Regions from separate parts of the Pseudoalteromonas sp. McH1-7 genome, predicted to be linked through region 1. Evidence: predicted binding sites of a transcription regulator. Region 1 holds the regulator's gene; the other holds the start of a gene.

Region 1 (16,894 bases):
TTTCAGAGTGTCCAATTAGCAAATATCCATTCGGTACTAGCATCCGATGGTACTGCTCGAAAAGTTTGTCTTTTGTTTTTTTATCAAAATAAATCAGAACATTACGACAGAATATGGCATCAAACGGCCCTTTCATTGGCCATGGTTCCAGCAAATTCAAGCGCTTGAAATGAATGAAAGACTGTAATTTTGGTTTGACTCTATATGTACCGCCATCTGCGCTACGCAGAAACCATTTTTTCAATTTATCTTCGTCCAAACCTGTGACATTATTTGCGGTGTACTCTCCGATACTCGCCTTACTTAATACATTTGAATCTAAATCTGTTGCCAGTACCTTTACATCCCAATCATTAGGAAATGCGTTAGCAACTGTCATTGCAATACTGTATGGCTCTTCACCCGTTGAGCACCCCGCAGACCATATCCTCACCCTTTTGTCCTGCTTATGCCGAGTAGTAATTTCTGGCACCACCGTCTTTGCCAGAAATTCGAAGTGATGATTTTCTCTAAAAAAAGAGGTTAAATTTGTAGTTATAGAATTAATAAAGTGACTAAATTCTGCGTCTTCATTTTTTTCTAAAAATGATAGATATTCAGCAAATGAACTCAAGCCATTAGCACGTATGCGTCTTGCTAACCGCGAATACACCATTTCTTTTTTATGTGGCCCAAGCACTATGCCACAAGCATCATATACTCGAGCCGAAACCTCAGAGAAGTCCTTATCTGTAAGCAAAAACTCCCGCATCGCAATATTCCCTCAATCTTACTCATCACGCTGGTTTTGTACCAGCTAAACACACCTTATGCTAAAACTCTTCCCACTCTTCAGAATCATCAGCAAACTGGTTGTTTTTTGTGTTTTGCAATGATGTTTTGCTCGGTATCATGGTGTGCTTGGGTGGTTGTTTCTCTTGAATATCATAATGACGTTTTGACGAGCTCACATCGTGGCTGTGACTAGCTAGGTCGTCTAGCGTAAAAAAGTTCAGAAGCCTTCTCATATCGTTCGCTTGCTCAGCCATAGACTCACCAGCAGCAGACGCCTCTTCAACTAGTGCGGCATTTTGTTGGGTCATCTCATCCATTTGGGAAACGGCTTTATTCACTTGCTCTATCCCAGAGCTTTGCTCAACAGAGGCTTCAGCAATATCCGAGATCATGTTTGTTACACGCTTTACCGACTCCACAATCCCTTTTAGGGTTTCGCCTGATTCATTCACCAATAATGTGCCATCTTCGACTTTGCTGACACTATCTCGTATTAAATCTTTAATTTCTTTTGCCGCCGCCGCGGAGCGCTGCGCTAAGTTTCTCACCTCTCCAGCTACAACAGCAAATCCACGTCCTTGTTCACCTGCTCGCGCGGCTTCCACAGCCGCGTTTAAGGCCAGTAAGTTTGTTTGGAAAGCAATTTCATCTATAACCCCTATGATGTCCGCTATTTTTTTACTCGAGCTGTTTATTTCTGACATACTTTCTACCGCGCGAGTCACCACCTCTCCACCTTTAGTTGCCTTATCACACGTTTCTTCTGCCAGTTGGTTCGCGACTTTTGCATTATCCGCATTTTGCCTAACTGTACTGGTCATTTCTTCCATACTAGAAGCCGTTTCTTCTAAGGAAGATGCCTGTTCTTCAGTCCGCTGACTCAAGTCAGCATTGCCTTGTGATATTTCTTCTGCGCCACTTGCGACTAGGTTTGCTGAAGTGCGGATCCGACCTAACACCTCGGTCAATTTTTCAGCCGTGGTATTGGCGTCCTTTTTCAGCTTTTCATAAGCACCACGATAATCTCCCTCTATCCGCTGGGTTAAATTACCCGTAGCCAACGAATCCAGCATTTCTCCCATGTCAGTAACTGTTTCATCGACAGTCGCAACTAAACTATTAAGTCCTTGTGCTAATCGCAAATAAAATCCTTCTTTACCCTCATCAGATAAACGAACACTTAAGTTACCACTGTTAGCTGATTGCACTAGTCCTGCGACTTCTTTTTCAATCTGGACTTCCTTGGTTCTGTCGTTCCATTCAACTACGGTTCCTACACGTTCGTTATTACTATCAAAAATGGGATTTGCCACCAAACTAAAGGTACGTCCGCCAACGGCTATCTCAGTTTTGTACTCAGATTCAAGACGAGAGAGCATACTACGCTGATGACTTGGATTTTTATGGAAAACATCAATATTAGCCCCCATAAGCTGCCTGCTGTCAAAGTTTGGCAAGTCACGTTTTAAATCACTCTCTGCGCCTCTCATCATTTCTTTAACGGCGCGGTTTAAGTATACGATCTCAAACTTTTCGTTTGCGATCATGGTATTAGTCGACACATTATCCAGCGCTCTTCGTACTCTTAAATTTTCCGCTGCAGCGGCTTTTTCCAGAGCTTCCCGATTTAACCTATCAGTCTTGTCTTCCCACTCAACCACCGTACCAATACGCTTACCGCCATCATCAAAAACAGGGGTTGCAATTAATCCAAATGTGAACCCTGCAATCTCAATATCAGCACGATATACATCGTTTAACTTATCGAGTATGTGTCTCTGATGACTCGGGTTTTCGTGAAATACATCAATACATTGCCCAACAAGTTTATCAACATCGAAATTTGGAAGAGACTTCCTAAGCTGAGGCTGATTATCTCTTAGCATCCTCACTACAGAATCGTTGACATAAACAATGTTTAATTTATCGTCCGCAAGCATGACGTTGGCTTGGCAGACATCAAGTGCACTAGAAATTCTCGCATTGTGACTCGCCAACTCAGCTTGCCTCTTTTCAACCTCAAGCTCTCTTGTTAAGTCTTTCCACTCCACTAAGGTGGCTAAGCGCTTACCTTCTTCATCAAATACTGGCGTTGCAATAAGGTCGAAGGTAAGTCCTGCGACTATAATCTGGGCAACATAGGGCCTAGAGAGATTAGCTAATATACCTCTTTGATGGCTGGGGTTACGGTGAAATGAGTCGATGTTAGCGCCAATTAAGTTATCTACATTAAAACCTGGTAATTCTTGCTGTAGTTTGGCCTGATTCTTTCGCAACATACTCGTAAGGGAATCATTTAAATAAACGATATTAAGAGACGCATCAGCCAACATTATGTTTGCTTGACAAACTTTTAGTGCTAATAACAGGCTGTGGTTATGCTCTTTATCATTCGCTATATCATTATTTAAGAAAGTAGCTACTGCTCTGAACAGCGTCGGATGCTCTGCCTTGAAGTGGTTATTTAGTAAGCTTGCATCGTTATTTTCGATTGCCGATATAATACTTTCAACGCTCTGTAACCTAGCTAGCAGCGTGTTTACACTTTGCTTCAGTAGCAAAACCGCTAATGCAACGCTTACGCCCGCAATTACTATCGCGACGTAAGTTTGAGTAGACATACTCACGTTTAACATCTGAATACTGACTGCCAAACCCACAACTATTATGGCACTGGCAACTAATACTCTGCTATTGACTTGACTCACTAGTGCGTGATCGCGCATGTTATCCCCCGACAACCAATTGCTCATCATGTTTTACTTCAAGATCTAAAATTTTTTTTAAATTTAAAAGTACAACCATTTTTTCACCAACATTGACAAGTCCTTGTACGAACTGACTATTTTCCGAGTCCTGAAAATCAGGTACATCTTTAGCAGTTTCTTCATTGATGCTGTACACGTCCGAGACTGCATCTACCACTAGTCCCATAATTTTCTGCATCCCTTTGATGAGCACAGACACGACAATAACGACTGTTAAAGCACCATATTCGATCTGAGGTAAGCCAAAGCGGATCCGCAAATCAATGATAGGTACTATGGTTCCACGTAGATTAATTGCACCGTTTACATACCTTGGTGAATTAGGAATTGCTGTGACCTCTTCCCATCCCCTAATTTCTTGGACAGCCAAGATATCCATGCCATATTCTTCTCCTGCCATCATAAAGGTCAAAAACTGCTTATCACCTTCCTTATTAGCCAGCATAATTTGCTCATTAACTGCTGCACGTTCAGTGATCATGTCATCACCTCTTCTAGCTCCTGCTCTACCAACAGCTCTTGACTTCCGGGTCGCTTAAGGCCGCTTAGTTTTATTAAGCCACTGATATCTATAATCAAAGACACTCTGCCGTCTCCGAGAATAGTAGCGCCAGATATGCCATTGACCTTTTGATAATTCGCTTCTAGGCTTTTTATCACCACTTGCTGCTGTGCCAGTAAGTCATCCACCAGCAGCCCAACCTTATGGTTGTCGCTTTCAACCACAACAAGCAGAGTTTTGTCGAGTTCTTCGATTGCTCCTTCATGGCTAAATAACTGATAGAGTCTGATGATTGGAATGTACTCGTCTCTCAATCGCAAAACCTCTAAACCATTTCCGACTCTACTCACTTTTTTAATATCGATCTGCAGTGATTCCACAATGGAAATAAGGGGGATGATATAGGTATGTTGCGCAACTTTGACTAGCTGACCATCCAAAATAGCGAGTGTAAGCGGTAGACGAATCGTAAATGTTGAGCCAACTCCCTTAGCCGAAGTAACCTCTACACTACCATTAAGCGCTTGAATATTTCGGCGTACAACATCCATCCCGACACCACGACCCGAAATATCACTTACTTCATCCGCAGTAGAGAACCCCGGCTTAAAAATAAGCTCATTTACTTCCTCAACAGTAAGCTCATCTGTTGCCTGTACCAACCCATTCGCCAAGGCTTTACTCTTGATTTTTTCTGTATTGAGACCTCTGCCATCATCCATAATCTCAATGACGATATTTCCGCCTTGGTGAAAAGCATTTAACGTCACAGTCCCAACGGGATCCTTTCCTGCTTTAATTCTTTCCTCGGGTGTTTCTAATCCATGATCTAACGAGTTTCTTACAAGATGCACCATAGGATCAGAGATTTTTTCCATCACTGTTTTATCTAACTCTGTTTGTTCGCCAAGTAGCTTGAGCGCTACTTGTTTATCCAGCTTCTGCGATGTATCTCTAACCAAGCGTGGAAAGCGACTAAAGACGAAACTAATAGGTAACATCCTTATCCGCATTACGTTTTCTTGCAAGTCTCGGGTGTTGTGAGCCAGCTGCGCCAACCCCTCTTGCATTGCAGCCAATGTATGCTCTGTGGGCTCTTGTTCGCCGAGTTGAGTTAACATTGCTTGCGTTATTACTAATTCACCCACCATATTTATCAGTGAGTCGACTTTATCTATACCTACTCTGATTGATGTAGATTCGCCTGACTTCTTATTCACCTCAGATTTAGGCTTAGCCATGGCGGTCGGTTTCTGAGTTGTTTCAGTATTGTTCTGAGTTTCTTTTTGCGCTACTTGCGATTCAGTATCTGTTTTGGACGCTATATTCACTTCTGGAGCACTATCATTTTCAAATAGGCCGCCACACAACGTGATCACTATCTCGGCGTCATCCTCAACCCACTCGAAAACCTCTCTAATAGCTGACTCAGAGTGGCTAGTGTTTAAATATAAACGCCAACTTAGGTAGCAGTCTTCAGGGTTAAACCTTTCAATATCTGGAATTGCATCGCAAAAGGCGTGCGTTTCCAAATCCCCGAGTTCGGACAGCTCACTCAACATATACAAAGGCTCATTGCCAGTTTTAAAAAGGTGTGTAAGCGGTTTGAAGTCAATTTGATAGGTTTGTAATTCAGGAGCTACCTCTCGGCTTGGTGAGGTCTGAGCATCTTGCGACTGTTGAGCGCCTAAAATCCCTTCAAACTTCTCTCGTAACGTATTCGCCACAGAAAGGTCAGGCTCTTCTTCAGCTTGCAAGCTTGTCAATAGAGCTCTTAAGCAATCGACGGACTGAAGTAAAAGATTTACATGTTCAGCTGCTAGTTGACGTCTACCATCACGGATTTGATCAAGCAAGGTCTCTAAAACGTGGGTGAAGTTAGATACGGATGTAAAGCCAAATGTTCCACTTCCACCTTTGATACTGTGCGCTGCACGAAATATGGTATTGATGGTCTCCGAATCTTCTTGCCCTGGCTGTAAGTTTAGAAGCTCCGCTTCCATCACATCCAGCCCCTCAAAGCTCTCTTCAAAAAAGACATCAAAGAATTGGCTTAAATCAATACTCATGTCGACGCCCCTTTATGTCTACCTGATGACTTTCTTTAGTACAGCTAGCAGTTGTTCAGGGTTAAAAGGTTTAACTATCCATCCGGTAGCACCTGCTGCCTTACCTTCTGTTTTCTTATCCAGTCCTGATTCAGTAGTTAACATCAACAAAGGAGTAAACTTATAATTAGGCAGGCTACGAAGTTCTTTGATCAGAGTTATGCCATCCATAACTGGCATATTCACATCTGAGATCACAGCATCAAAGCCCTGCTGTTTTGCAATAGATAGAGCCTCACTGCCATCTTTTGCTTCTATCACATCAAAGCCAGCTTTTTTCAATGTAAAGCCAACCATTTGACGCATAGAGGCAGAATCATCCACAGCTAAAATCTTTTTCATAATCACCTCTTAGTTTTCAATACTATGGAATAAATAGTGCGTTAATCCGAGCTCATTTACGGCTTGTGCGAGCGCTTCACTTTCACCATGCCAAACAATTTTGTGCTCCATTGAATGTAGGTGCTTTTGCACAGCGCATAGTAACTGGATAGAAGCAGTGTCTGCTTTTTGCACTTCGCTAATGTCGATAGAAATGTCAGATGTTTCCAAAGAGTCCTGGAAAATTTGATGGTACAAGCTTTCCACATGATTAATTGCCATTTCTGGTGGAAGTTTCAACATGAGCTGAAGACTATCCCTGTAAAAGTGAGTAATAAAATTAGCTTAGACTGTGATCGTAAAATTGCCACAAAGATTAAATAAAAATCCGCAAATAATGAAAGCGTTAGAGGTAGGAAATAAAATCGCGTAGGGCACAGGCTACGCGATATGGAGCTAGTTTATTATGCTATTAAGGTCTTTTAATAACTGTTTTTCATCGATCGTCGGCACAGTTCCAACTTCATGAGAGGGTTTAAAAATAGCCTCCAGCTGTCCCTTTGGATTGATTAGTGCGACTGATGCACTGTGATCAACATAGTATTCTTCTTGCTGTTCTTGATTTATCGCATAGATCAAGCCAAGATCTCTGACAAAAGGAAACAATATCGAATGCTCTGCAGAGACCGCTTTGAAGGTTGGATCAAAGTGCCTAATATACGCTTGTCGTCGCTCCTTTGAGTCTCTGTGAGGATCAACAGATACGAACCATACTTGTAATTTACTCTTATCTTTCATTGATTGATACACATGAGTCAGTTTCAATAATGTCATCGGACAAACGTCAGGACAGCTGGTATACCCAAGAAAAAGTAAATTCCACTTGCCTGCAAAGTCTTGATTGGATAACACTTCACCATACTGGTCTTGAAGTTGAAACGACTGCACTTCTTTTGGTTTTGGATACCAAACTACTTTTTCAGACACATCAGGCGCAGGGCTACAACCAGATAATATCGCCACTACAACGATCAAAAGAATTTTTTTCATATAAATGCTTTATCCACAAAAAGTGCTACGAAAACAATTAGCAAATGCCAAATTGAAAAATAAAATACACGCATAGCATACTCTAAACTCTTCGTTTTAATAAGCTTTGCGGCCTTATATATAAAGGCCACATTAACTGCCCCAGAGCACAGTAAATAAATCCACCCCGACATTCCGACCAAATAAGGCAATAGGCAAATTACGGTCAGTAATATGGTGTAAAATAATACACAAAGCTTGGTAAATTCATCACCGTGTGTCACAGGTAGCATGGGTATTTCAGCTTTCTCATAGTCACGTTTTCGCGCTATGGCTAAAGCCCAAAAGTGTGGTGGAGTCCATGCAAAAATTATCATCACTAATAACCATGGTTCAGCACCCAGCTGTCCTGTCTCGCTAACCCACCCAAGCAGCGGTGGCATAGCACCAGCTAACCCTCCAATCACAATATTTTGGGGGGTTGCTCGCTTCAAAAGTAGCGTATACACAACGGCATATCCAACTAACGCAGCGAGAGTTAACAAAGCACACAGCTGGTTTGCAAAAATGGAGAGTAGTACATAGCCGAATAAAGCCAAAGTACTGGCAAACATTATGGCTGAAGAAACAGAGACTGACTCTGTTGCGAGCGGTCGGTCACGCGTTCTGACCATCTTTTTATCTATTTCTCTGTCAACCACATGATTTATTGCTGCGGCACTGCTCGACAGCAAGCCGATTCCCAATAGACTCATGATTTGAGACAATAGCGTTTTATCGCTTTGTGGCGCTAAAGCCAGACCAACCCACGCGGTGATCACCAGCATGCAAACTACTTTAAACTTGCACATGCCAAAATAGGCCTTTAGCAACGATGTTATTCTTTGATATTCAAAAGTATTAGTTAACTGGTGCATATTTATCTCCTACTTTTTGCGCTAAATTCACAAAAAAGCATAGTCTCACCATAGCTAGTAATACCATGGCTGCCATAAAGTTATGAAATAAGGTGAGTAGCAATGGAAATTGGAAATGAACGATAGCGGCGCCGACGGCCACTTGCAGAGTAATCAGCACTAATACCAGATAAGCTGAATTTCTGATCACCTGATTTTGTGCCTGCTTTAATAAAGGCCAGCATGCTATAAGTAAACTGAATACGGTTATAATTGCCCACACTCTATGAGTAAAATGGATAGACACCCTTGATTCAAAAGGGAGCACACCAAACTCGTAGGTGGCTGAAGGCTCAGGCAGGGTAAATAGACTTTGCCAAGAAAACAATTGTAAGTTGTCACAAAGCGGTAAGCCTGTACAGTGAGGCGCAGCATAGTTGGCAGCTAGCCAACCTCCAAGCGCAATTTGAATAACCAAAATATAAAGCGCTACATAACACATCAGAGCAAGGCGTTTTGGGACATCAGCGATAATGTCACGGTGCTTCAGTCGTAAAGCAAGCAAAACAAGCAACGCCAGAATACTGAACCCTCCTAGTAAATGCCCCATTACTATTATCGGCTGTAAATTCATTGTTACAGTCCACATTCCTAAAGCTCCTTGAAACAACACTAACAGCAGAAGTAAATAGTAATGTTTATTAGGGCCTTCAACCTGTGGCTTTTTAAAGAATTGTAAGCATGCCAGGAGGAGAATAATGGCCCCCAAAAAGCTAGCAAAGTAACGATGGATCATCTCGATCCAAGCTTTGTCGGCTTCGACTTCTAAATGCGGAAACTGATCTTTTGCAGCGATTAACTCATGAGCTTCATTGGGCACAGTCAAAAAGCCATAGCACCCAGGCCAATCAGGGCAGCCAAGACCTGCGTCACTCAAGCGTGTGAAAGCACCAAGAGTGACAACCGCAAGCGTAACAAAACAGGTAAATATTACCAGCTTGATTCTATTCATATATAACCTCCTAGCTTGAGCGAGAGTAGTTCAATAGTTTTTTGAGGTCACTTAGCAAGCCTTTTTGTATACTTCTCGTTTTTCTTTGATCTAATATAGGCGCGTACTGAAGAACAAATAGACCAGTCTTATCTACCAAGTAAATATAGTTATCTTGCAGTTGGGAGATTTGTAGCGGCAATGAAGTTGCGTGCTCAATAAGAGGTTCGCCTTGATTCTGCAACACCACGATAGTTACCTTCTGCTGATGCTTGCCAAGTGCCAAATACAAATTAGGAAGACTGTTAAGCAACAAAGAGCATTGCTCATTACATGACTTTGGACGCTGATACACAATACTCCACTCTGTATCTTGGACGACTGCAGGCTGTCTCACCTCTTGACGTAGAAATTCACCATGGTTAGTTGTGCTACTGGGAAGCCAACCCAACTTTAGTGCAACGAATGCTAGTAGTAATGGCATAATGAACAAACTGACAAACCATATCGCTGTCTTAGACATATCCACTCTCCTTTTTTGAAAGTTTCCATCCGATCACTAGTGCCGAAAACGCAATCAGCAGCCACTGAACAGCATAAGCCTCATGCTTCTGTGGTGACATTACAACTGGTTGGTAATGTGGCTCAGTACTACCAAGTACGTCATGTGTCATGTATGCAATGATAGGCAATAGAGTGCGGTTAGAGGCTTTAGATAGGTAGTCGAGATCAATATACTGAATTATCGAATGAGCCTGCTGACTTTCCGCTGCAGAGTCAGCCAACGTAAAGCCTTTACTCACGTTTGTTTTAATGTATGCAGGGAAAGTTACCTTTGTTTCGGAAAGAGAAGTAAGTGTTGGAATTCGACTTGCTTGCTGTGGGACAAAACCCAAATTTACCACAACATATTCACCAGTCTTACTCACTTCTAAAACAGATATAACGTCAAAACCTACTCGGCCTTTTACTACTTGGTTATCAAGATACCATACCGCGCCAGCAACAAAGCGCCCAGTTAGTTGCACTTCACCATCAATTTGCTCGATAGGAACTTTACTTTCAGGATTATTTCTATTTGCAAGGTTTTGGTCTTGTCGCTTCTCTATATGTTGGTTTATTGCATGCTTTTTGGCTGCACGTTGCCATTGCCAATATGAAAGAGCTACACATAACAACATCACGATTAACGCTGCCAATATAGGCGTTTTTGATCTACCTTTAAAAAGTGCACCTAAATTCACGGACACTCCTTATGATTAAAATTATTATCGTAGTACTTCTGCTATTTATTTTTCTTAGTTTATTTAAAGCGATGTTCGTCATGCTCAAATCAGGGCAACAAGGGTCAATGGCAAAGCAGCTATTAAATCGAGTATATGCCTCTATAGCTGTGATTCTTATTATTTGTCTGGCTGCTCAGTTTGATTTAATCAAATTACATTCGTCGCCTATTTCTACAACACATAAACAAATACAAACAAACACAGCCACACCACATCAACAAAGTGCCAATACCAAGCACCAGCCTGAAACGCAAAGTGATTTTTCGCACTAAAGTGCCCTTTCAGAACTCTCACCCATATCACAAATAAAATTATCGCCCCAAGCGTAACATGAACTCCATGAAATCCAGTTAGTAAAAAGAAGGTGTTGCCATAAACTCCAGATTGAAGAGTTAAACCAAGTTCTTGATAGGCATGAATATACTCTTCAACCTGTAGAGTTAAAAAGCCAATACCAAGCAGTACCGTTAACCCTAAAAAGGCTTTTACTTTTGCCCTTTGATCTTTTTCTAGGGCAACATGTGCCAAACTTAACGTTATTGAAGAGGCGAGCAGTATGATGGTGTTGATCAATGGTAAGCCCTGCCACCCCATGGCTTGTGTTACCGTTCCATCAGGCGTTGTTAATAGTGGCCACGCGGCTTCAAACTGAGGCCATAGCACTTCGTTTGTGCTCACATTATTACTTGCTCCACCTAACCAAGGAACAGCTATCATGCGTGCATAAAACAGCGCGCCAAAGAAAGCACCAAAAAACATTATTTCGGAAAAAATAAACCAACCCATCCCTTGTTTAAACGAGCGATCCATTTGCTCTGAATACAATCCAGCTTGGGATTCTTGAATTACGTTTCTAAACCAACCAAAAATCATATAGATCAGCGTAGCGATACCTACAAGTAACAGGATTGCGCCACTATTGTTCGGGGAGTCAAGTTGAATGATTGTAAGCGCGCAGCCCACTGCGATAAAAAAGAGCGCAAAAGCGCCAACAATAGGCCAAGGGCTTTGCTCTGGAACGTAGTATTTTTCTTGTTCATGGTTCATGTTAGAACTCCTTTAGAGCGACTAACTGGCCCAACTGCACATTTTGTGTCTGGCTTACTCGCTCTGTAATATCAAATAACGTGTATGAAAGCGTTAGTTCTTCCACATCATCAGGCAGTTCTGTATCTACATAAAACCTCAATACAAACTCAACCTCTTCTTTACCCTTCATTGGTTGTTGGTCGAAGCAAAAACAGGCCATTTTATGTAAATACTTGGCAGCTTTCCCCGGAGATACAGAGGGAATTGCTTGTAAAATCCGATCACTGTCACTGATATTCTTTGCAATAAACTTCACGTCTGTTAATTTTCCGGGTTGCACACTGACAAAGTGTTGAGCTGCATCAACCTTAAATGGTGCATGACCCTGGCTATGTGTTGTGAAACTTACCTCAACTTGACGGCTATCAATAATAGCCTCGCTTTGCTCTGCCACTTTCATCGAAGGTTTTCCATTGAGTCCTGTTACATCACAAAATACGTCGTAAAGTGGGACTAATGCAAAAGCAAAAGCAAACATGCCCAGAGTCAGCAGTAGAAGCTTTCTAAGGAGGCGTCCATGTTGCATTACTTGACCTCCGGTGGAGTAGAAAATGTATGATATGGCGCAGGTGATGGTACTTCCCACTCAAGGCCTTCAGCTCCATCCCACACTTTACCGGGCACCTGCTCACCTCCTTTGGCACACTTATACACAACAGCCACGAATAATAGTTGTGATAAACCAAAAGCAAAGCCACCAATGCTGATAATGGCATTAAAATCAGCGAACTGAAGTGCATAATCAGGTATTCGTCGAGGCATTCCTGCCAAGCCAACAAAGTGCATGGGAAAAAACAATACATTGACACTCACAAGAGATAGCCAAAAGTGCAGTTTTGCTAGTTTGATATCAAACATGTTGCCAGTCCATTTCGGCAGCCAATAATAAGCAGCAGCCATAATAGAGAACACGGCACCTGTTACTAGCACATAATGGAAGTGTGCAACGACAAAGTAGGTATCGTGATATTGAAAATCAGCAGGCGTAATCGCTAACATAAGTCCGGAAAAGCCACCTATCGTGAATAGCACAATAAAAGCGATAGAAAAGAGCATGGGTACTTCAAAGCTGATTGCCCCTCGCCACATAGTCGCGACCCAATTAAATACTTTTACCCCTGTAGGTACAGAAATCAACATTGTCGCATACATAAAGAAAAGCTCACCTGCTAGCGGCATTCCTGTCGTGAACATATGATGAGCCCACACAACAAAAGAAAGTAAAGCAATCGAGGCTGTGGCGTATACCATTGAAGCATAGCCAAATAGTTTCTTTCTAGAAAAGGTAGGCACTATCGTGGAGATAATCCCAAAGGCGGGTAGTATCATAATATATACTTCAGGGTGACCAAAGAACCAGAATATGTGTTGAAACATAACAGGATCACCACCACCTGCGGCATCAAAAAAGCTCGTACCGAAGAACTTATCAGTTAACACCATGGTGACAGCACCAGCCAAAACAGGCATAACTGCAATTAGTAAAAATGCAGTTATAAGCCAAGTCCATACAAATAGTGGTAGCTTCATCCATGTCATACCTGGCGCTCGAAGGTTCACTATAGTAACGATGACATTAATAGCGCCCATTATTGAGCTTATCCCCATTATATGAACTGAAAATACAAAAAACGCCGTATTATCATTACTGTAGGTTGTAGATAGTGGTGCGTAAAAAGTCCATCCAAAAGCAGGCCCCCCTCCTTCTAGAAACAAAGACATGAGCAAAATGGCAAACGCAAAAGGTAAGATCCAGAAGCTCCAGTTATTCATTCTTGGAAGCGCCATGTCTGGAGCTCCGATCATCATCGGGATCATCCAATTGGCAAGCCCCGTAAATGCCGGCATCACTGCACCAAATACCATGATCAAGCCGTGAACGGTCGTCATTTGGTTAAAAAAATGCGGATCGACTAACTGTAATCCTGGCTGAAATAGTTCAGCCCGTATCACCATCGCCATTGCACCACCAATCAAAAACATGGTCAGTGAGAATAATAGGTAAAGCGTGCCGATATCTTTATGATTGGTTGTAAAAAGCCAGCGTTTTAGGCCTTTAGGAGTTCCATGATTTGAATGTTCTTCTACTATAGCACTCATTACTTGGCCTCCTCTAAGGCATCAATTTCTTGCTGAATTTGACTCGGCTGGATCACCTCTCCTGTGTCATTACCCCAGCTATTCCTTTTATAAGTGATGACTCCTGCAATTTGTTTAATCGTTAATTGCTTTGCAAATGCTTGCATAGCAGTACCAGGACGACCAAGCAGAAGGATGTCAATGTGTGGTTTAAGATCACCTATAACAACTTCACTCCCCTTCATAGCGGGGAAGACGCCAGGTAAGCCAAGCCCAGTTGGCTGGTGACAAGCAGCACAATATGCCATGTAGGTTTGTTCGCCGACCTCCATTAACTCTTCTTTCGATAAAATTTGCTCTGCCACCGCCTGTGATTCTGCTGCAGCTTTTGCTTTGGCGGCTTTAGCATCATCGAGCCACACCTCAAAGTTTTCAGGGCTTACAGCTTCTACCACCACAGGCATAAATCCGTGATCTTTTCCACAGAGCTCTGCGCATTGCCCTCTGTAGATTCCTTCCTCATTAACTTTGGTCCATGCTTCATTGATAAAGCCCGGATTAGCGTCTTTCTTAACAGCAAAATCAGGTACCCACCATGAGTGAATAACGTCATCTGACGTCATTAAAAAGCGAACTTTCCTATCAGTTGGGATCACTAAATGGTTATCAACTTCCAAAAGATAATTGTCATTTTTATCTTGCAGATCATTGATTTCATCTCTTGATGTAGATAGTAAAGAGTAAAATTCAACATCATGTCCCATATACTCGTAATGCCACTTCCACTGTGAACCTGTTACCTTAATAGTTAGATCAGCTTTGCTTGTATCTTCCATCGCAATAAGCGTTTTCGTAGCTGGGATAGCCATTCCTATCAGTATCAGAAAGGGGATTGTGGTCCAAAGAATTTCAACTTTAGTACTTTCGTGAAATTGAGCTGCGACAGCCCCTGTTGATTTACGGTGCTTGAGTAATGCCCAGAACATCACTCCAAACACTATAACTCCTATCACACAACATATAAGGAAAATAGTCATGTGGAGCTCATATACTTGATGGCTAATGTCTGTTACGCCCTGCCTCATATTGTAATCACTATTCGCAAGTGATGGCATGACGATTAGCACGGTGACAAATGCTACAACTAATCGACAAATTTTCATTTGACGTCTCCTTCAAGGCAGCGCTTAGCCCCTTTTGTTATTATCGGATGACTGTCATATTGTCTATTGGTACATAGACTTACTGCACGACTCTTAACCAAATAGTCAAGAAATTTACAAAACGCAAGATTTTAGGAAAAGATGCCAGTTAGAAGTGTTTTTATAGCTATGAACTAATAAATGTAAGAAGGCAAAGTATTATGTAGAATTATCAAAGTAGTAAACTAACCTAAGAGTAGCTATATTTGACCCCAGCCGAGGGCAATATTAGCAATACTTTAGATAAGCAATAAAAAAGGCGTTTATCTAGAGCGTAACACCATTTAATTAGTGCTACGCTCAACTTAAGTTACATCCAGTCGGCGTTTCTGATGACACCCACTGCAAGCCCTTCAATAGAAAAGTTCTGATGTTCAAGATCAACCTCAATAGCTTGAAACTCTTCATTTTCTGCATGAAGTAAAATCTTTTTGCCTTTTTTCTCTAGGCGCTTAACTGTCACGTCTTCCTCTACACGCGCCACTATTACTTGACCATTATCAGCTACCTGAGTCTTATGCACAGCAAGCAAATCCCCATCCATGATCCCAATGTTCTTCATGCTCATACCACTAACCCTAAGTAAATAGTCCGCATGAGGCTTAAAGAAGCTAGCATCTACATTGAAATGACTTTCAACGTGTTGTTCTGCAAGAATGGGTTCTCCAGCAGCTACCCTGCCGATGATTGGCAACCCTAACTGTTCTGGTTCATCCTCAACCAACCTAATACCTCGACTAGCTCCAGGAACCATTTCTATAACCCCCTTCTTGGCAAGTGCTTTAAGGTGCTCCTCTGCTGCATTTGCACTTTTAAAGCCTAACGCATCAGCGATTTCAGCTCTAGTCGGGGGCATGCCAGTATCCTTAATGAATACTTTAATCAGTTCAAAGACTTGCTCTTGTCGTTTAGTTAAAGGTCGCATCAACTGGTATTCCATACAGTATTATATTTACTGTAAGTATATACAGCTGAGAAAAAATCGCAATGTTTGTTTATTCTTATAAATTAAGTTTACAGCCTTAGTAAGGTATGTAAAAAATCCAATAAAGAGAAAGAGTTAAATTTACTTTCCTTAAGGAAAGTAAATTATAAGCTGATAGATAAGTCGAAGAGAGAAGTTTTAAGTAGAGCAACGTCAAAACTGAGTAAGGAGTTTTCTCAAACCCTCGGCGGGTAAACCGCCTCCTACCAGTGCAGCACTTTATTGATATTGTGGTGGGAGCGAGTTTACCTCATGATGTTACAAAGTAGGATGTTTTATTCTTTTTGTTTGATAGACCTAACAGCTCGGCGGGTAAACCGCCTCCTACCAGTGCAGCACTATGTTGATGTTGTGGTGGGAGCGAGTTTACCTCGCGAGGTGTTGATTGCTTTGTAATGTGTTGATTGCTTTTCGAGGTGTTGATTATCTTGTGAGATTTTCTTTTCAAATCCCACATAGCAAAAAACCCGTCGCATTGCTGCAACGGGTTTCTCTAATAAGGCCCTGGCTCGCTACGAAGTAGGATGTTCTACTTTCACATGGGAAGCCCACACTATCATTGACCGGGGCCGACCCTTCGCGGGGCTCGCCTTCGGCTGTTTTGTTTCACTTCTGAGTTTGGGTGACAAGAAACCGAAGTAACGCTTCCAGTTCGAGGAAGTGAGCGCATGGATACGCGAAGGGGAAATACTACATGGAAGTACTTTACTACAAATGCAAAAAACCCGTCGCATTGCTGCAACGGGTTTCTCTAATAAGGCCCTGACGATGTTCTACTTTCACATGGGAAGCCCACACTATCATCGACGCTGTTTTGTTTCACTTCTGAGTTCGGCATGGGGTCAGGTGGTTCCAAAACGCTAT
Region 2 (16,894 bases), on a different contig from region 1:
GGGTTAGATAAACCGCAAAAAACAATTTCTGTTTTATCCGTATGATTTGGAAAAACACGTAGCTTGTACCATGCTTTAAAAAAACGAAAGAGTGTGAGCACGATGGACAAGCAGCGGACGTTATCATTTTTAAGCCAGTCGGAACCGGCTAAGCCTATATCTGCAAACCTAGTAAAACCTTGGGTTGTTTTGATAGTGGATGATGAGCCAGAAGTGCATCAAGTCACTCAACTTGTACTGTCTTCATACCGCTTCGAACAACAACCACTTGAGCTCGTTCACGCCTACAGTAAAAAAGAAGCGATAAACATACTTAACTCAAGAACAGATGTCGCACTTGTTCTACTTGACGTGATAATGGAAAGTGAAGAAGCGGGCTTGGAGTGTGTGCAATATATCCGAGAAGTACTAGGTTATCATCAAGTACGTATCGTACTCAGAACTGGTCAGCCCGCTGCCATACCTGAGCATGAGCTAATGTTACGCTATGATATTAATGATTATAAAAATAAAACTGATCTTACTAAATCCAGACTGTTTACGACATTAACCAGCTCACTGCGATCCTATCAAGATCTTCAACGTTTAGCGTTACTTACCGAAGAGTTAACGGCATTAAATGAAGGCTTGGAAGACAAGGTAAAACAGCGAACACATGAAATAGAAGCCTCTAATAAAGCATTACGACAAGCATATGATCGGATAGCCAAGCAGCAACAAGCACTCGTTCAATCTGAAAAGCTAGCGTCAGTTGGTCAATTGGCTGCTGGCGTTGCCCACGAAATTAATAATCCATTAGCTTACCTCAAAAGTAATTTAGAGTTTGTACAAAGCACGTTAGTTAAACTTTATAAAGCTTGGCAGACGGTCGCTTCTCAATCTCAGCTTTGTAATCAAGTTCTCAATAATATAGAGACAGAGTACCAACTCAACTGGACACTAAGTGAAAGTGACGATGTAATAGCTGATATGCATTCAGGATTAGATAGGATCCAGTTAATTGTTAAAGAGTTGAGCATTTTTTTCGAGAGTAATCAGACTCAATTTCAATTAGTTGACTTTTATACGCAGATTTTAGACCCTGTAGTGATTAATTTAGAACTCGATGGCGTAAGTTTACAATTGATTGAGTTTGATAAAGGAGACGGATTTGAGCTATTTTGTGCTCCTGCGCTGTTAGAACACAGTTTATACTGTATCATTAGAAATGCCTTAGAAAGCTCTAGTAGGCTAAGTCAAACCATCAAAGTAAAAGTCAAACTTATTGATGAGCATATCCAATTTACAGTGTCTGACACTGGAGAAGGAATAGATACCGAGCTGATCCATAGAGTATTTGATCCCTTCTATACCACTAAATTATCTGACAAGCATGTTGGTTTAGGACTAACGGTTGCCTCAAGTATTATCAAGTCTCATGGTGGGCAGCTACACATTCAATCTCAGGTAGGCAAAGGCACTGATGTTACAATTACCATCCCTTTAGCTCAGCCAGCTTTGAACAGAAATACGTCTGACGGTAAATAGTTGTGCTTTCGTTAGCATACATAGCTACCTTGGGGGATCAATCGCATGGTTAATGCTGGTATTCACTCTAAACCACCCCGCGACTGAGTAACGCTTTTTGTTGGCCACGAGCACCTCGTGAGGAAATTCGTCACTTAGAAATGTGACCAATGTGCCGTCGCTGGGCGTTACCGTTGTCAAAATTTGCTCGTGGTTGTTAGGGTTATACACCATTAATTCTCCGCCATCTTTAGCTGACCAAGACTGGCTTAAATAAAGTACCGTCGTCAAAACTCGGTTTGCTTTACCTTTAAAAGCATCCACATGTTTTTTATAAAAAGCACCCGGAGGGTAGACAGCAAAGTGGCTTTCATAGCTAAAAAGTCCCATAAATAGGCGTCTATTTAGGTATGTTTTCAGCTCTGCCATATTGTCTAACCAAGCAGCTTCTAGCTCGTTGTTAGCATCGAGCCAATGTATTTTGTCTCTGCGAATTTTCTGGTTTTGTTCATGCTCGGTAAGGCGGCCAATACCTGTCTGCTCAAAATCTGAGCTCGTCAGTTCAGCGAGCCTTATTTCTAATTTGGATAAAATCTCTGAACCGATAAAGTTGGGTAATATGCTGATCCCAGTTGATTGTAAGTCTTGTGCTATTTTCTCGAATGGGAATGTTAAGTCTAAATCTAACAAAAGCCGCGTCCTTATATTCGCAAAGACGCCTTTTTACCTTGTTGTGGTGCTGCAATCCAGCAAGTTAATTTTACCTTGTCGACAAACAAATTTTGTTAATGATGTTTTTACTCGCAGCTTCTATTAAATCAAGTACTAGCTCAAAACCATGAGTACCTCCATAGTAAGGATCGGGTATCTCATGCTCATTTAGGTCACCAAATTCAAGAAAAAGCATTATTTTGTCTTCTAATCCACTTGGGCAAAGTGCGAGTAAATCTCGACGGTTTGACTTATCTGCACATAGTATTATATCGTAGTCTTCAAAATCACTGGGCTTTACTTGTTGTGCTGAAATCCCTGAGAAGTCATATCCTCGAGCCTCGCCAGCAATGACGCTGCGGGGATCAGGTAAGCTCCCTTGGTGATAACCAATGGTGCCTGCGGATCCAATCTCAATGCTACAGTCTGTTTGTGCTAGTTGATGTTTTAGTACGGCCTCCATAGTTGGAGAGCGGCAGATGTTACCCATACATACGACTAAAATATTTGAAATTGAGTTCACGCGTCTATCCTTTTTAACTTCACCTTGGCGAAAGTTTACCGATTTTTTGATAAGAGCAAAACAAAAAGCACCAATCACGGTGCTTTTTATGCCTAAATTATCCGAAGCTCAGGTGAAATTAATTGAGCGTTAAGACACGTGGATGTCTGTGCTATGAACTGGGCAAGTTTTCATGTGGGCCAAAGACTTCATAATAAATACGTGAAGGGCTTACGCCTGCTCTTAACAATTGGGCCTTAATTGCTGCCATAAAGGAAAGTGGCCCACACAAGTAAAACTCTCCATGTGCACAGGGTAACGATGCTGCGACTGCACTGATATCCATAAACCCAGGTAATGCGTTATGCTCTTTTGACTCCAACCAATTAGTTACAGAAAATTGTTTAATGCCTTTACCTAGCTCGTTAATTTCACCAAGAAATCCTAAGTCTTCGAACATTTTGTTGGCATGTAAAAAGTATGCCTCAATGTCGGGCGTCGTTTGACTATGGACTGCTAGCATACTAAGCATCGGTGTAATTCCCACACCAGCACTAATATAGATCTTTGGACGGTTTGTCTCTTTAGCAGTAAAATCTCCGGCTGGTGGCGTTAGTTTTACCGTATCTCCTGCTTTCAAAGTGTGTAAATATTGGGAAACGAGACCATCTGATTTTACCGAAATTCTAAAATGTTTGCAGTTAGGTGCCGCTGACAGAGAGTATTGGCGTATTTGTGAAGTTGTTTGAGCGCTTGCTGGCAGAAATACTGAAACAAACTGTCCTGCTTTAAATTTAGGTATGGCCTTGCCGTCACATGGGCTTAAATAAAAGCTCTTAATGTTTGGCGTGTGATTGACAACTTCATCAATATAAAAATCTCGTGTCCCCTGCCAACCGCCTACTTGCTGAAGCACATGTTGGTAAAGCCCATGTTCAGCGGTGATAAATAGATCGGCTAAAAATTGGTATGCAGAGATCCAAGCCTGTTCTACCTCATGGGTAAATTGTTCTTTTAATTCTGTTTTAAGCGTATTTATTAAATGATGACCAACGATGTTGTATTGCGCTGGGGATATTCCTAGACTGACATGCTTATGGTTGATCCGTAAAATTGCATCATTAAGTACATCAGGTTGATCAATATAAGTAGCGTAGGCGGCCAGCGCTGAAAATAAAGCTAATGGTTGGCTACCTGAGGCTTGATGAGATTGGTTGAATACGCCTCTCAGTTCGGGGTGCTCAGTAAACATGTTGTGGTAAAACTTCGCGGTAATTTCTGGGCCAACTTTTGCGAGTAACGGCGCGCTTTGCTTCACCAATCTAATCGTTTTATTTGTAAGCATGATTGTTTTGTCTCCAATGTAATGTGAGTAGCCTGAGCTTTGAATAATGAATGCCTTACCCAAACCTCAGGTGAAGTATTAACCCTGTCGCCCATCGAGGCGTTGTTTTAACAGCATTGGGCTAAAGGTGATAAGAAAAAGAAAAAAACCAAACACCCACATTAATGCACTGATCAGCCAAGCGTTGTGGGGGCTAGTAAAGTGAATGAGAAACGCGCGACTTATACCCGCTGCTACAATGCAGGTAAACGCAATCGTTGTGCTGAGATGAGTAGTTAAAGATCTACCGGTATGTCCGAGGGTAACTCTAGCCATCATGCTTAAAATCATTAAGCTCATCCCGCTGATAGCGACAAGATGTAAGTGGTCACGCCAGAATGCTAAATGGTAGATACGATTATAGGCACATAGCAACAGCCCAGCAGCGATTGCAAAGTAAGACACGTAGAGCGACCAGAGCAAGGGAACTTTGACCAGTCGTATATCAAACCAGTACACAGCTCTGACAAGGTGTAAACAACCTAATATCAAAAGGCAGCCATTCAAATAATGCGCATGAAGAAATGATGATTGTAGCGGTGAGATACATACGCACAGTATCGCCAGATAAAAAATGGCACGGTCTACCTTTCGGATAGCGGGTTTTTGATCTTTCTGTAGACCTCTGGCAATAAAAAATGGGATCACACGGCCGCTAACAACACCAATTAACAACATGTATGCTATCAAAGAAGATTGACTAAGTAGGCCTACTTGTAAGAAGTCACCATTATTAAGTGCGGTTAAAAATGCGATATTGCAGCATCCAATCACACCGACATAAAATATAAAAACTCGATTGTTTTTTGACCTTGCTGTGATAATAACTGAGCTTAAGTTAGCCAGTAACAGTAGCCAAAATGTAGCTTGCAATAATAGCGTAAGGGTAACGGAGCTTTGTGGAATAAAAAAGCTCAATCTTGCAGCGAGCCAAATACCACAGAGAGACAGTAAGGCTGCGCCATTGAGTGTGGCTTTTTGTGTCCAGTTTTGAGCGGCCGTTAATAAAAAACCCGCAACGACAGCGCCTGCAAAGCCAAACAACATCTCATGAGCGTGCCAGTAAATGGCTGGATATTTATGGTGCCACTCTAGTTGACCGTTCAATATGAATATCCAGACTGAAATACTCAAAACGGCGCTTAGACCAGCGAGCATAAACAAGGGTCTGAAGCCAAGCATGAGTAATGGCCAAGTTGTTAACTTATGCCATCTGAATTGTATAGCGGTTGGATCTTGTGGCTGGAGCAGTGGCATTTATCTTACCTCCATACCCAAGTGATAAAAGCAAGTACAGCGTACAACATAGGCAACTTTAATAATGGCTGCGAAAATAATCGTACTAATATGTGCAGTAATTTGCGAGTTCAGACTAAAGTGTTCGGCATTGATGTAACTAATTTGCAGCGATAGCAAAAACGCAATAAATGATATCAAGATGACAATATTGCTGTACTTTAAAAGATGGCTCATGTGGTGCACTCATTTAACAAGATAAGTATGAGTGGCTACAGCATGTATTAGGCCAATTTTTAAAACCATTATTATTCAACGTCTTATGTTTTTGTTATTGTCGTTTGAGTCATTTTGACCCACTATTGCTCTGTGTTAATAAAAACCATAAGAGTCATTTTGACATGAATGCTTTAGAACTCTCAAAATTGCTTGAGCTGAGTATGGCTTTATCGAAGCACGTAGTTGGTCAGGATAGTGCTGCACTCAAGCAATATTCAAAAACGCTGATCTTTTCATTGAATCAATGCGTCACCGCAGACGCCATAGCGGTTTTATCCGGCGATAAACAAGCGCTGACTATTCTAGCCAGTAATGGCTTGAGTGAAGATGCTATAGGGAGGCGCTTTTTACTAAAGCAGCAGCCGCGCCTCAACGCGATCGTTGCGGCAGACGGCATAGTCAGCTTTGCTCATGATAGCACTCACCCAGATCCTTATGATGGCTTACTATTGGCGCAAGAGAATAGGCTACCCGTACATGCTTGCATGGGGTTTAAGTTGATGTTACCCAATAATATATTGGTAGTGACGTTCGACAGTCTCAGACCAGAGAGTTTCCAATCATATTCAGATACCTATTTGAATATGCTGAGCAATATAGTGTTATATCAAACTCAACGTGTGCAAGAGTCGATTACGTTTTACAATCAAGCCCGTGCGCACACGACTATTCAACCTCCAAAGATGGAAAAAAAACACGCGTTGGTGGGTGAAAGTGTGAGCATGCAGACACTGAAAGCAGAAGTAGAGCTGGTGGCGAGCTCGGACTTCAATGTATTAATACAAGGTGATACGGGCACAGGAAAAGAGCTAGTCGCAAAACACGTACATCAGCTTTCTGCAAGGGCGGATAAGCCCTTTGTTCAAATTAACTGCGCGGCGTTACCTGATACGATTGCCGAAAGTGAACTTTTTGGTCATGTCAAAGGCGCATTTACAGGAGCAGATAAAGACCGTTTAGGTAAATTTTTGATGGCAGATGGCGGTACTTTGTTTTTAGATGAAGTGGGTGAGTTAAGCCTGTTACTCCAGAGCAAGCTACTGCGAGCTTTACAAAGTGGTGAAGTTCAAGCAGTTGGTGCTGACGAGATCCGCGTGGTAAATGTAAGGGTAGTAGCCGCGACTAATCGAGACTTACAACACGAAATTAAGCAAGGCAAGTTTAGGGCTGATTTATACCATCGACTCTGTGTTTATCCTTTACATGTGCCAACATTGACAGAGCGGCTAGACGATATACCGCTTTTGGTAGGCTTTTTCCTTGAGCAGTTGCGAGCGACGTTAAATGTAAAACAAGTTGTCATGGACAAATTAACGCTAACTAAACTGTTGCAACATGATTGGCCGGGAAATGTCAGGGAGCTAGAGCATTGTATTAGTCGCGCGGCACTCAAAGCCAAGCATCAACAGTGGCAGGCAGACATCATAGAGATCCAGCAAATTGATATACCTATTAAGTCAACCTCCGAAATGTCTGCATCATTGATATCGGGTACTCCTCGTTCAAAACACCAAGTCAGCATGAAATCTGCTGTCGAGGGGTTGCAAAAGCAGCTCATTATTGACGCGATGGAACAGAATAAGATGAACTGGTCAGCGGCAGCCCGTCAACTGGAGCTTGATAGAGCGAATTTAGTGAGACTTGCAAAACGTCTTGGGGTTGATTTGAAAAAGCAGTTTGGTTGACCATCTGCTGATTATTTCTAGCTATTCAGACGGAACTCTAAGCTTAATAAAAATTGTTATTAATACTCTTATAAGTTGTTTATTTTAAAAGAGTATATTAAGAAAATTGTTATTTTTATTTAATCTTGCCAAGAACAAATATTGAACTAGTGTTATAAAGCGTCAACTGACATTTTAGGGGGCCCTATGCAGGGTAACAAACAAGTTTTAACAGCGCTAAATCAAGTGCTGACGCTAGAATTAACATCGATTAACCAGTTTTTTTTACATGCAAGAATGTACAAAAACTGGGGCTTAGAAGAGCTCAATGAAAAAGCATATAAAAAGTCTATCAAAGATATGAAGCAAGCGGATGATTTGATCGAACGCATTTTGTTCCTTGAAGGGTTACCAAATTTACAGCACCTAGAAAAGCTTCGGATCGGTGAACATTGCGAAGAAATGATGGCTTGCGATTTAGCTTTTGAACTTGACCAGCTACCAGTGCTGCGTGAAGCCATCGCGCTTTGTGAAAATGAGCAAGATTATGTTAGTAGGGAGCTACTTGAGGCAATTCTTGAATATGAAGAGGACTATGTTGATTGGCTCGAGACACAACATTTCTTAATTAAAAATACTGGCATCGAAAACTATCTGCAGTCGCAGATTGAGGGGTAAGTTATGCAAGGTAATTTAACTATCATTGACTTGCTAAACAAGCAGCTAACATTAGAGCTTTCTTCAATGGATCAGTATCTTGCCCATTCAAAAATGTATGAGGATTGGGGACTGGATAAGTTACACCAAAAGTTAGCTCATGAATACGAGGAAGAGTTGGATCACGCAAAGCGTATTACTGAAAGAATTTTATTTCTTGAAGGGACGCCAGATACTGCATCCCGAGCTCCTATTCATATTGGAAGTGACGTCAAAGAGATGTTAGAGAATGACCTCGCCGCTGAGGTTTTGGTCAAAGATCATCTCAAAAAAGTTATCGCGGTATGTGAGCAAGAGCAAGATTATGTTACTAGAGTAATGCTAGAAAGTCTCTTAGATGACACCGAAATGGATCATATATATTGGCTTGAACAGCACATTAATTTGATAAAACTTATCGGCTTACCCAATTACATTCAGAGCCAGTTATCTAAAAGTTCTGAATGATCCCAGCCACCGCATCAAAAATTTGATGCGGTTTTTCTACTTTTGGAGCCAAGGCTAGTCGGAGTTTTTTAGCGTTTACTGCATTGAATTGGGTTTGATAAGAAGATGATTTAATATGACTTTCAACGCAAAGAGCGAACTCCCTTCTTTTGTTCAATTCAGGTTACTCACAAAATCACCATATTACGACTTTGCTGCTGTACAGCACTTCGATAGTCATTATTGTGAGAGTATATTTGATCAGTATGATTATAATAAAAACAAGCAATCACAATGATCTGAGCTAAGATTTAAATATGTATTAGGTAAGAAGCACTTTGATGAAGAAATTACTCCTGTTTTTTTACTTTGTAAGCTCAATATGCGTTGCTTCAAATGGTGAAAAAGTGCTGCGCATTTATCATGATGCTGATTACTCTAACCTCAGTGAGTCAGCACAAGCAATAAGGATGGGCTTTTTAACCGCGCTTGATTCCGTTGATTATCAAATTCAGGGTTATCGCATCAAGCTGGTCGAGAAAGATCATCGAGGAAATAGCAACAGAAGCCTTTTGCATTTTAAACAGTTTTTAAAAGATAAACAGGCATTGCTTATGCTGGGGGGAGTGCATTCTCCTCCTTATATTAAATTCAGAGACTTCATTAACCAAAACGAAGTACTATTACTGGTTCCCTGGGCTGCGGGAGGGCCTATTACACGCTATCCCAGTGAACAAAATTGGGTTTTCAGGTTGTCAGTCGATGACACAAAAGCAGGAAAAGTTCTGATTAACTATGCCAAGGATAACAATTGTACAGCCCCGCATTTGTTGCTAGAAGACACCGCTTGGGGTCGCTCCAATTACGATACGCTTCTGGAAGAGTTTAAAAGACGCAAGCCTAACAATGTGTTGCCTGTTTCATGGTTTAATTGGTCAACCAAAGAAAATGAAGCGCGTATCATCATCAGGAATATTATTGAAAGTGATCCGCAATGTGTAATTTTTGTAGGTAATGCGATAGAGGGGGGCGAGTTTGTTAAAGCGATGGCCAGTATCGATAAAGCATTAAGGTTGCCTATCGTAAGTCATTGGGGGATCACCGCGGGGAGCTTTTTTGATATCGCGGGAGAGTTGCTTGCCTCTGATGTATCTCTAGCGGTATTACAAAGCTGTTTTTCTTTTGAAAACAAACCTCTCACCACTTATGCTAAACAGGTATTTAATCGTGCAAGCGCTCTTTTTCCAAAAGCCTTTGCTCAAGATGGATATGTAAAAGCAACGCCTGGCTTTGCTCATGGCTATGATCTTGGCAAACTATTGATAGCAGCTGCTAAGCAAGTCACCCTAACGGATTCTATGGCTGATAACCGCAAGCAGCTGAAACGGGCATTTGAAAGTCTAGATATACCTATACAAGGTTTGGTTAAATCTTATCGACAACCATTTACTCGTTGGAGTGAACAAAATGATTCGGCACACGAAGCGCTGACGGAAAATGATCTTTGTATGGGCCAATATCAGAGCGATGGTAGTATCAAATTGCTCCTAAGCGATCTGGAGCTGCATTGAATAGTAGTAAATTTGCTTTAACGAGCAACCGAGCATTCTATGCTTTTTTGAGTCTGACTGTACTGGTGTCACTCTTGCTAAGTGCGTCATTCATGAGCTTACGGGCAAACGTAATAGTCGAAGACCTTGTTCGAGAGACTAATGAAACACAAGCTCACTTGGCGGTAAATAATCTTACGCAATATCTAGAGAGTCGAAAGCAGGTATTAACAGATCTGTCGTCAAATCCAATTATCGTTAACGGCGCAATGGGCACTGGATTATCCGGAGCTAAGCTACAAGACTTTTTACGTAATTTCCAAATTATTGGTAAAGAAGAAAAATTAATGGTGATTAATGTATTGGGAGAAGTTGTATACGCCAATTTTAATTATCATGAGGTGCTAGATCAACAACCTCAATGGCTCGAAAAAATCATCAACGCAGATATCGGAAGCGCAATTGATTTGACCGCCGTCCAAAATCAACACTACTTTACTATTGCTGTGCCCATCTACTACAACGGATTTGCTGAAGGGGCGCTGATTGGAGAGTTTTCAACAAGTCTTGAAACCTTGTTATCAGTGTCAATGGATAATGAGTTTCATAGCATTTCATTGCAAGGTCGTTGGGTTGACTTTTCTGATGTAAAAAATCTCGATGATTTTTTTAGTATTCGTACCCTGGCAATCGGAAGTACGGGGCTTCAGCTTGATTATAGGTTAAGCAAGCAACTTGTCACAAACGAAGTGAAAGGGTTTGTCTGGGATCTTATAGGCGCTATTGCGTTTGGCCTGCTTTTGGCATTCGCTTTGCTATTTATTTTTGGTAAGCAGTTGCTACTCAATCCATTTAAAAAACTCGAAGAATCAAAACAAACACTACAACGAAGTGAAGAAAGGTTTAAGCTCGCGATTATAGGAAGTGATGATGGACTTTGGGATTGGGACTTAGAACGTGAACTTGTATTTTACTCAGATAGATTTAAATCTTTGCTGGGGTTTTCGGTGGATACGCAAGGGTTATTCCGAGCACACATCTCAAGCTTATTTGACCGCGTACATCCAGAAGACCTAGTTAACCTTGAGAATTCGATTAAATATCACATGACAGAAGAGGAGCCTTTTGGCGTAGAGTGCCGCATCAAAACGAGACAAAATAACTATCGTTACTATTGGCTCAAAGGAGCCGCAGCGTTAAAAAATGGGCATGCAAAACGCATTGTTGGCTCTCTTTCTGACATTACCCAACAAAAGCTTCATCAAGAGGCACTAAAAAAAGCAAAAGAGCAGAATGATTTACTAGCTCAAGCAATTGAGTGTGCCAATGTCGGGATAACGATAGCAGATGCTAGTAAGTCTGAGTTACCCATCGTGTTTATAAATGAAGCATTTACACAAATCACGGGATATGGTGATGAGGTACTGGGGGAAAACTGTCGTTTTCTTCAAGGTAAAAATACGCAACAAGGTGCGATAGAAAAGATAAGACAAGCTATTCATAAACGTGAGTTTATAAAGGTAGATTTGATTAACTACACAAAATCGGGTCAGCAGTTTTGGAATAGTCTTCAGATTTCACCTGTATTCAATGACCAAAAGCAGTTAACTGCGTTTGTTGGTATCCAACAAAATATTTCCACAGCGGTTGCAGCAAAAAAAGAGTTGGAGCAAGCGAAGCTACAAGCTGAACAAGCAGCAAAAGCCAAAAGCGAATTCTTAGCGTCGATGAGCCACGAGATTAGGACGCCAATGAATGGTGTAATCGGCATGCTTAGCCTTTTGGAGGATGAAGCGTTAACTGATGCGCAATTACACAAAGTTGGCTTAGCTATGAGCAGTGCTGGGTCGTTATTAAATCTTATTAACGATATTTTAGATTTTTCTAAAATTGAAGCTGGGAAGCTAGACCTGGAGTGGCTAGATTTTGATGTTAGAGCACTGCTTGGAGAGTTAGTTGAGTCCGTAGCCTTACAAGCACAGAAGAAGGGACTAGAGTTAATTCTAGACACTACCACTCTAGAAAAGCCCTTGGTAAAAGGAGATCCAAGTCGATTAAGGCAAATTATCATCAATTTGTTAAGCAATGCCATTAAGTTTACTGAAAAAGGTGAAATTGTAATTCGTGCTTGGTTTTCAGAAATAGAATCACAACTTGTTTTTCACTGTGCAGTGGAGGATACCGGAATAGGGATCCCATCAGATAAAGTGGACAGACTTTTTACAAAGTTCTCTCAGGTGGACGCATCTACAACAAGGAAATATGGCGGAACAGGGCTTGGATTGGCTATTGTTAAACAATTATGCGAATTAATGGGTGGGGATATCGAAATTGATAGCACATACAAGCCTGGAAGCCGTTTTGTTTTTTTTGTGAGACTCACTCCCAGCGATAATACGCTCTTTGAGGCTCCTTTAGTTAATCTAGAAGGCGTTAAAATATTGCTAGTAGATGATAACTTGTCGACTCTAGAGGCACTTGAATCTCAACTAAAACATTGGGGCGCGAATGTTTACAAGGCAAGCTCTGGAATACAAGCATTATCACTATGCGAAGCTGAATATCAAAAAGATAGGCATGCTTTTGATATAGCGTTACTTGATATGACGCTAAGAGGAATGTCTGGTGAACAGTTAGGTGCAGCACTAAAGGCTGATAAGCGCTTCCAAGCCATAAAACTTATTATGATGACCCAAATGGGTGCGAAAGGTGATGGTCAGTTTTATGCTGGGCAGGGGTATTCTGGTTATTTTCCGAAACCCGCCACAACAAAAGATTTATTTGATGCGTTAACGATAGTCGCCGAAGATGGGGAAGCTTTGGCGAACGCGAGACCTCTGGTTACTAGTCATTATCTAAAACTTGTGAGGCAAGGACAAGAATTAAAGGTCGAGTGGCCAACGCCATGTCGGCTCCTCCTTGTTGAAGATAACAAAGTTAATCAAGTAGTTGCTTTGAGTATGTTAAAAAAACTCGGAATAGAGCATATCACAGTGGCAGAAAATGGCTTGTTAGCTATTGAACATTTGAAAAGTCACCAAAAGCAATGTCAATTTGAGTTAGTTTTAATGGATTGTCAAATGCCAGAAATGGATGGCTACAGAGCAACTGAGTTGATCCGTGAAGGAGAAGCGGGAGATATTTACAGGGACATTAAAGTGATAGCGATGACCGCGAACGCAATGTCGGGAGACCGAGAAAAGTGCCTAAACTCTGGAATGAATGACTACCTTAGTAAGCCAATCTCTGAGGAGTCACTCAGTGCAAAGCTGCAATATTGGCTGTATGGTAGCGCGAGTGTGGCCAATGATGATAGTGGGGGAGGAGCATAAAACAGAGGCACACTTTATACCAATTTGACTTAATACTTGCTCAATTTTAAGGAGTAACTCTGACGCTAACAGTGTTAAAAATTTCTTATTTAGAACAATTAAATTGCAAAATTTTGCCTTGCCTATATGGATGTAGGTACCTTAGCGAAAGCAGGACGCGGTAGCGGAGTTATCGACAAGGTTTTCTCGCCTCAAAATAGACCACTTAATTAAGAAAATTGGTATTACAATCTTGGCAGTCTTACTATTTCATGTTACTTTTACTGTATATATAAACAGTTTTTTGCCGCCTTTTGAGAAAAGAACTCCCCAACAAATACTACCTAAGTCATTTTAATGAGTTATTAGGTTATTTACAGTCAACTTGCCAATCTTTGTTGAGCGATAAACAGCACTCGCTATTACAACAATTACAGCGATTACCAGAAAATGAATTATGCTTGTTGGTTCGCTTTATGTCGCGCAAAACTCCTTTTATCGATATTCGTGAGTTGAACTATAAAGAAATAGCTGACATTGAGACTGTTTCGATCAATCTACGAAAGATGGGGTTGCTTCGACCTGGAGATATAGAAGAAATAAAAACGCTGCTGTCGTGCCAAACAAAACCGCAGTTGATACTGCTAGCCGAGGTAATGCAGCTTGAAGGGCAGCCAGCAAAATCTGCTAAGAAAGCAACTTGGATTGACCATTTGCTATGTGCTGCGGAACCTCAGAAGCTTATTCAGCAATCAAGTTTAGCAGCCTTCCTAACTCTTTCATTTTTGCATGATGTTGATTATTTTCTATTTTTATACTTTGGTAAGTTAGGTTATAGCTTGGGACATTTTTCGATGCGAGACCTAGGCGTAATGCAGACCCGTACGGATACTCAGGTGTATCATGCTCATTTTGAACATCGCAGTGAAGCCACGAGTGCTTTTTATTATGCAGCTGAGCGTCGTACATTGGAAGATAAGACACCAGAAGAGTTAATCCAACAAAGCCAAAGAATAGCTTCACACCAAGTACCAGAAGTGATTGGCTCATACGCAGAAGCTGAATTTTCTAAATATGTTTTGTTACTAGCTCAAAAGCTTGGGGTAGAAAGCCCCATTTATGCTGAGCTATTAGAGGTAAGTGGACACCCCAAAGCAGAAGAAGTTCTGATCCGGTTTTTGTATAAATCTGGTAATGAAGAACTTGCGCGACAGAGATTGGAAAAGGTCATTGAAGGTCAACATGATGAAACGTTGATGATATTTGCTGAGGACTTCTACGAGCGAAAGTTTAATAAAAAGCGCACTTCTATTTTAACCGACATGCTCAGAGCGAGCCCGCCACCGATTTCGATTGAAGAGGCATATAAAGGGCAAACTGAAGCAGGAGTTATCGCGCATTACAAACGTCAAGGGATAAATGCGTATCATGTGGAAAATAAGTTGTGGCTCTCTTTGTTTGGACTAACGTTTTGGCAGGAGTTATACCGTCACCCCAAGAATATAATGGCGAATGAATTTTCAAAAACGCCCTCGATATTAAAAGAAAACCGTTTTTATGAAGTGCTTGAAGCCGAGATCGATGAGCGGCTTGCTAAGCTGAGCGACGCTCAAGTCTGGCGGATGTGGCTGCTCAAACAAATGAGTGAGCATTACGCAGAACCTAATCGTTTGTTTCACTGGCATGAAAAACTACTCGAACCAATTGAAATGTTATTAAAACATATACCGGTTAGTAGCTTAAAAAAAGTCCTTCAAATGATGTGTAAAAACTTTAATTCGATGCGCTCTGGCTTCCCTGATTTAATGGTGATCGATCAACAATCACGCATGCGGTTTGAGGAAATAAAGGCGCCGGGTGACAGTTTGAGTCGTAGCCAGCTGGTGAATATCTCCAAGTTATTAAACTGTGGCATACCAACAGCAATCAAAACAGTGAAATGGCAAATCACGCCAGATCAACCCTATGTGGTTGTCGATGTTGAGACGACTGGCGGAAATAAAGATTTTGATCGAATTACAGAGATAGCATTAGTTAAAGTCATTAATGGCGAGATAGTTGACAAATGGCAGTCACTTATCAATCCGATGAGACGTATTCCTCAAAGAATTACGGAGTTAACAGGTATTACACAGTCGATGGTAACTGAGGCTCCGAGGTTCGCTGAAGTGATTGATAAGGTAGAGCAATTTTGTTTGGGTGCTATTTTTGTCGCGCACAATGTTAACTTTGATTATGGTTTTGTAAAACACGAGTTTTTGCGCGCGAATGTTGATTTCTACCGCGCTAAGCTTTGCACTGTAACACTTGCGAGGCAACTAATACCTGGTTTACATTCATACGCACTTGCCCCATTATCAAAGTCATTAGGTGTAAGCCTAAAAGACCACCATAGAGCGATGGCTGACGCTTTAGCGGCCGCAGAAATTTTTATACATATCAATCAGCTTAGGTTAGCACGATAATGTCGATAACTCGGCTGGTACACCATCAATTGGCATTATTTTGGGGAATAGCGGTATGGCTTGGGGCTTTATGTGTCAGTCAGCTTCCTTGGCATGTAATTTTCACGATAGCAATACTTGTGTTTAATAACCTTTGTATTTTCATTTTATTCTGGTGGGACAAGCGTTCTTCAACACTCGCACATTCTCGTGTAGCAGAGAAAAATCTACTGTTGGCAGGGTTACTAGGTTTGAATATCGCAACACCTATAGCCATGTTTGTTCTCAAACATAAAACGATTAAACCAAGCTTCAATTTTAAACTGCTAGCGGTACTGTTTTTTCAATCTTTGGTCTTTGGAGTGTTATTCGTTAATCTATTTATCTTGCGCTAAATAGCGGTTTTTAGCATTTTGTGTTGAAAATTTTTAGTATATGGCTAATTATCAATACACTGAATAGGTGTTAAATAGAGAATAATAATGAGTAAACTTGAAATACTTTTGAGTCAGTATGGTAAGTACCATCGCAGTAGAAAGAATATATTAACCCATTTTTTTGGTATACCCTTAATTGTGCTTGCCATTGTCGGCCTCACTTTTGTACCGTTATGGCAAGTTTCAGGGATCACCATCACACTTTCTGCGCTTCTTGGCGTAATGCTGTGCCTATACTACCTTTTTCTATCCCCTTTATTTGCGCTAATGATGAGTATTGTTATTGCTGGATTTTACTACACCGTATTTATCGTCAATCCAATGCTTATCGAAGCTGAGATAGCAACAACATTGTTTTGGGCCGGTATGTTCTTTGTTGGATGGGTATTACAGTTTATTGGTCATTACTTTGAAGGAAAGAAGCCTGCATTTGTTGATGATCTGATTGGCTTAGCGATAGGGCCATTGTTTGTGTTGGTTGAATTTTTGTTTTTACTTGGTCTATTCAAAGAATTGGAAAATACCATTATTAACAATGCGGGAGGATACAAGTAAATGAGATTGTACTCTCTTCGCTACTATTACCGACAATAGTTGCGTTACACCATGAAACTAAAAGCTTTACCCTAACCACGTTAGCATTTTTTATTTGAAACAACCAAATATCCTAAGCTTTGGATTATTAGTGCCTTCCTAGTAGTCGGTTCAAGTGAAAACTGCCAAGCTA

The links. The regulator LexA, encoded in region 1, represses DNA repair genes until DNA is damaged. The targets are predictions, from matches to a motif close to TACTGTATNNNNATACAGTA.
Region 2: a site for LexA is predicted at 13,569-13,588, ahead of HUZ36_RS04325 (exonuclease domain-containing protein). Genes of this name have one in related genera too.

The regions. Positions count from the first base shown of each region.
Region 1 is NZ_JABWPQ010000034.1:163-17,056, reverse strand. Features, by position in the region: gene HUZ36_RS19750 (CheR family methyltransferase) at 1-751, opposite strand, end outside; gene HUZ36_RS19745 (methyl-accepting chemotaxis protein) at 813-3,500, opposite strand; gene HUZ36_RS19740 (chemotaxis protein CheW) at 3,502-4,023, opposite strand; gene HUZ36_RS19735 (chemotaxis protein CheA) at 4,020-6,113, opposite strand; gene HUZ36_RS19730 (response regulator) at 6,132-6,494, opposite strand; gene HUZ36_RS19725 (STAS domain-containing protein) at 6,504-6,776, opposite strand; gene HUZ36_RS19720 (SCO family protein) at 6,930-7,523, opposite strand; gene cyoE (heme o synthase) at 7,520-8,419, opposite strand; gene HUZ36_RS19710 (COX15/CtaA family protein) at 8,403-9,410, opposite strand; gene HUZ36_RS19705 (transmembrane cytochrome oxidase associated protein) at 9,421-9,912, opposite strand; gene HUZ36_RS19700 (SURF1 family protein) at 9,905-10,633, opposite strand; gene HUZ36_RS19695 (DUF2909 family protein) at 10,645-10,947, shown strand; gene HUZ36_RS19690 (cytochrome c oxidase subunit 3) at 10,847-11,722, opposite strand; gene HUZ36_RS19685 (cytochrome c oxidase assembly protein) at 11,724-12,290, opposite strand; gene ctaD (cytochrome c oxidase subunit I) at 12,290-13,864, opposite strand; gene coxB (cytochrome c oxidase subunit II) at 13,864-15,006, opposite strand; gene lexA (transcriptional repressor LexA) at 15,356-15,970, opposite strand; rRNA gene rrf (5S ribosomal RNA) at 16,791-16,894, opposite strand, start outside.
Region 2 is NZ_JABWPQ010000004.1:178,685-195,578, forward strand. Features, by position in the region: gene HUZ36_RS04270 (hybrid sensor histidine kinase/response regulator) at 103-1,527, shown strand; gene HUZ36_RS04275 (2OG-Fe(II) oxygenase) at 1,552-2,196, opposite strand; gene HUZ36_RS04280 (low molecular weight protein-tyrosine-phosphatase) at 2,267-2,740, opposite strand; gene hmpA (NO-inducible flavohemoprotein) at 2,892-4,064, opposite strand; gene HUZ36_RS04290 (NnrS family protein) at 4,143-5,360, opposite strand; gene HUZ36_RS04295 (hypothetical protein) at 5,361-5,576, opposite strand; gene norR (nitric oxide reductase transcriptional regulator NorR) at 5,741-7,303, shown strand; gene bfr (bacterioferritin) at 7,490-7,960, shown strand; gene bfr (bacterioferritin) at 7,964-8,446, shown strand; gene HUZ36_RS04315 (ABC transporter substrate-binding protein) at 8,767-9,996, shown strand; gene HUZ36_RS04320 (response regulator) at 9,993-13,307, shown strand; gene HUZ36_RS04325 (exonuclease domain-containing protein) at 13,601-15,751, shown strand; gene HUZ36_RS04330 (DUF1294 domain-containing protein) at 15,751-16,125, shown strand; gene HUZ36_RS04335 (Mpo1 family 2-hydroxy fatty acid dioxygenase) at 16,213-16,722, shown strand.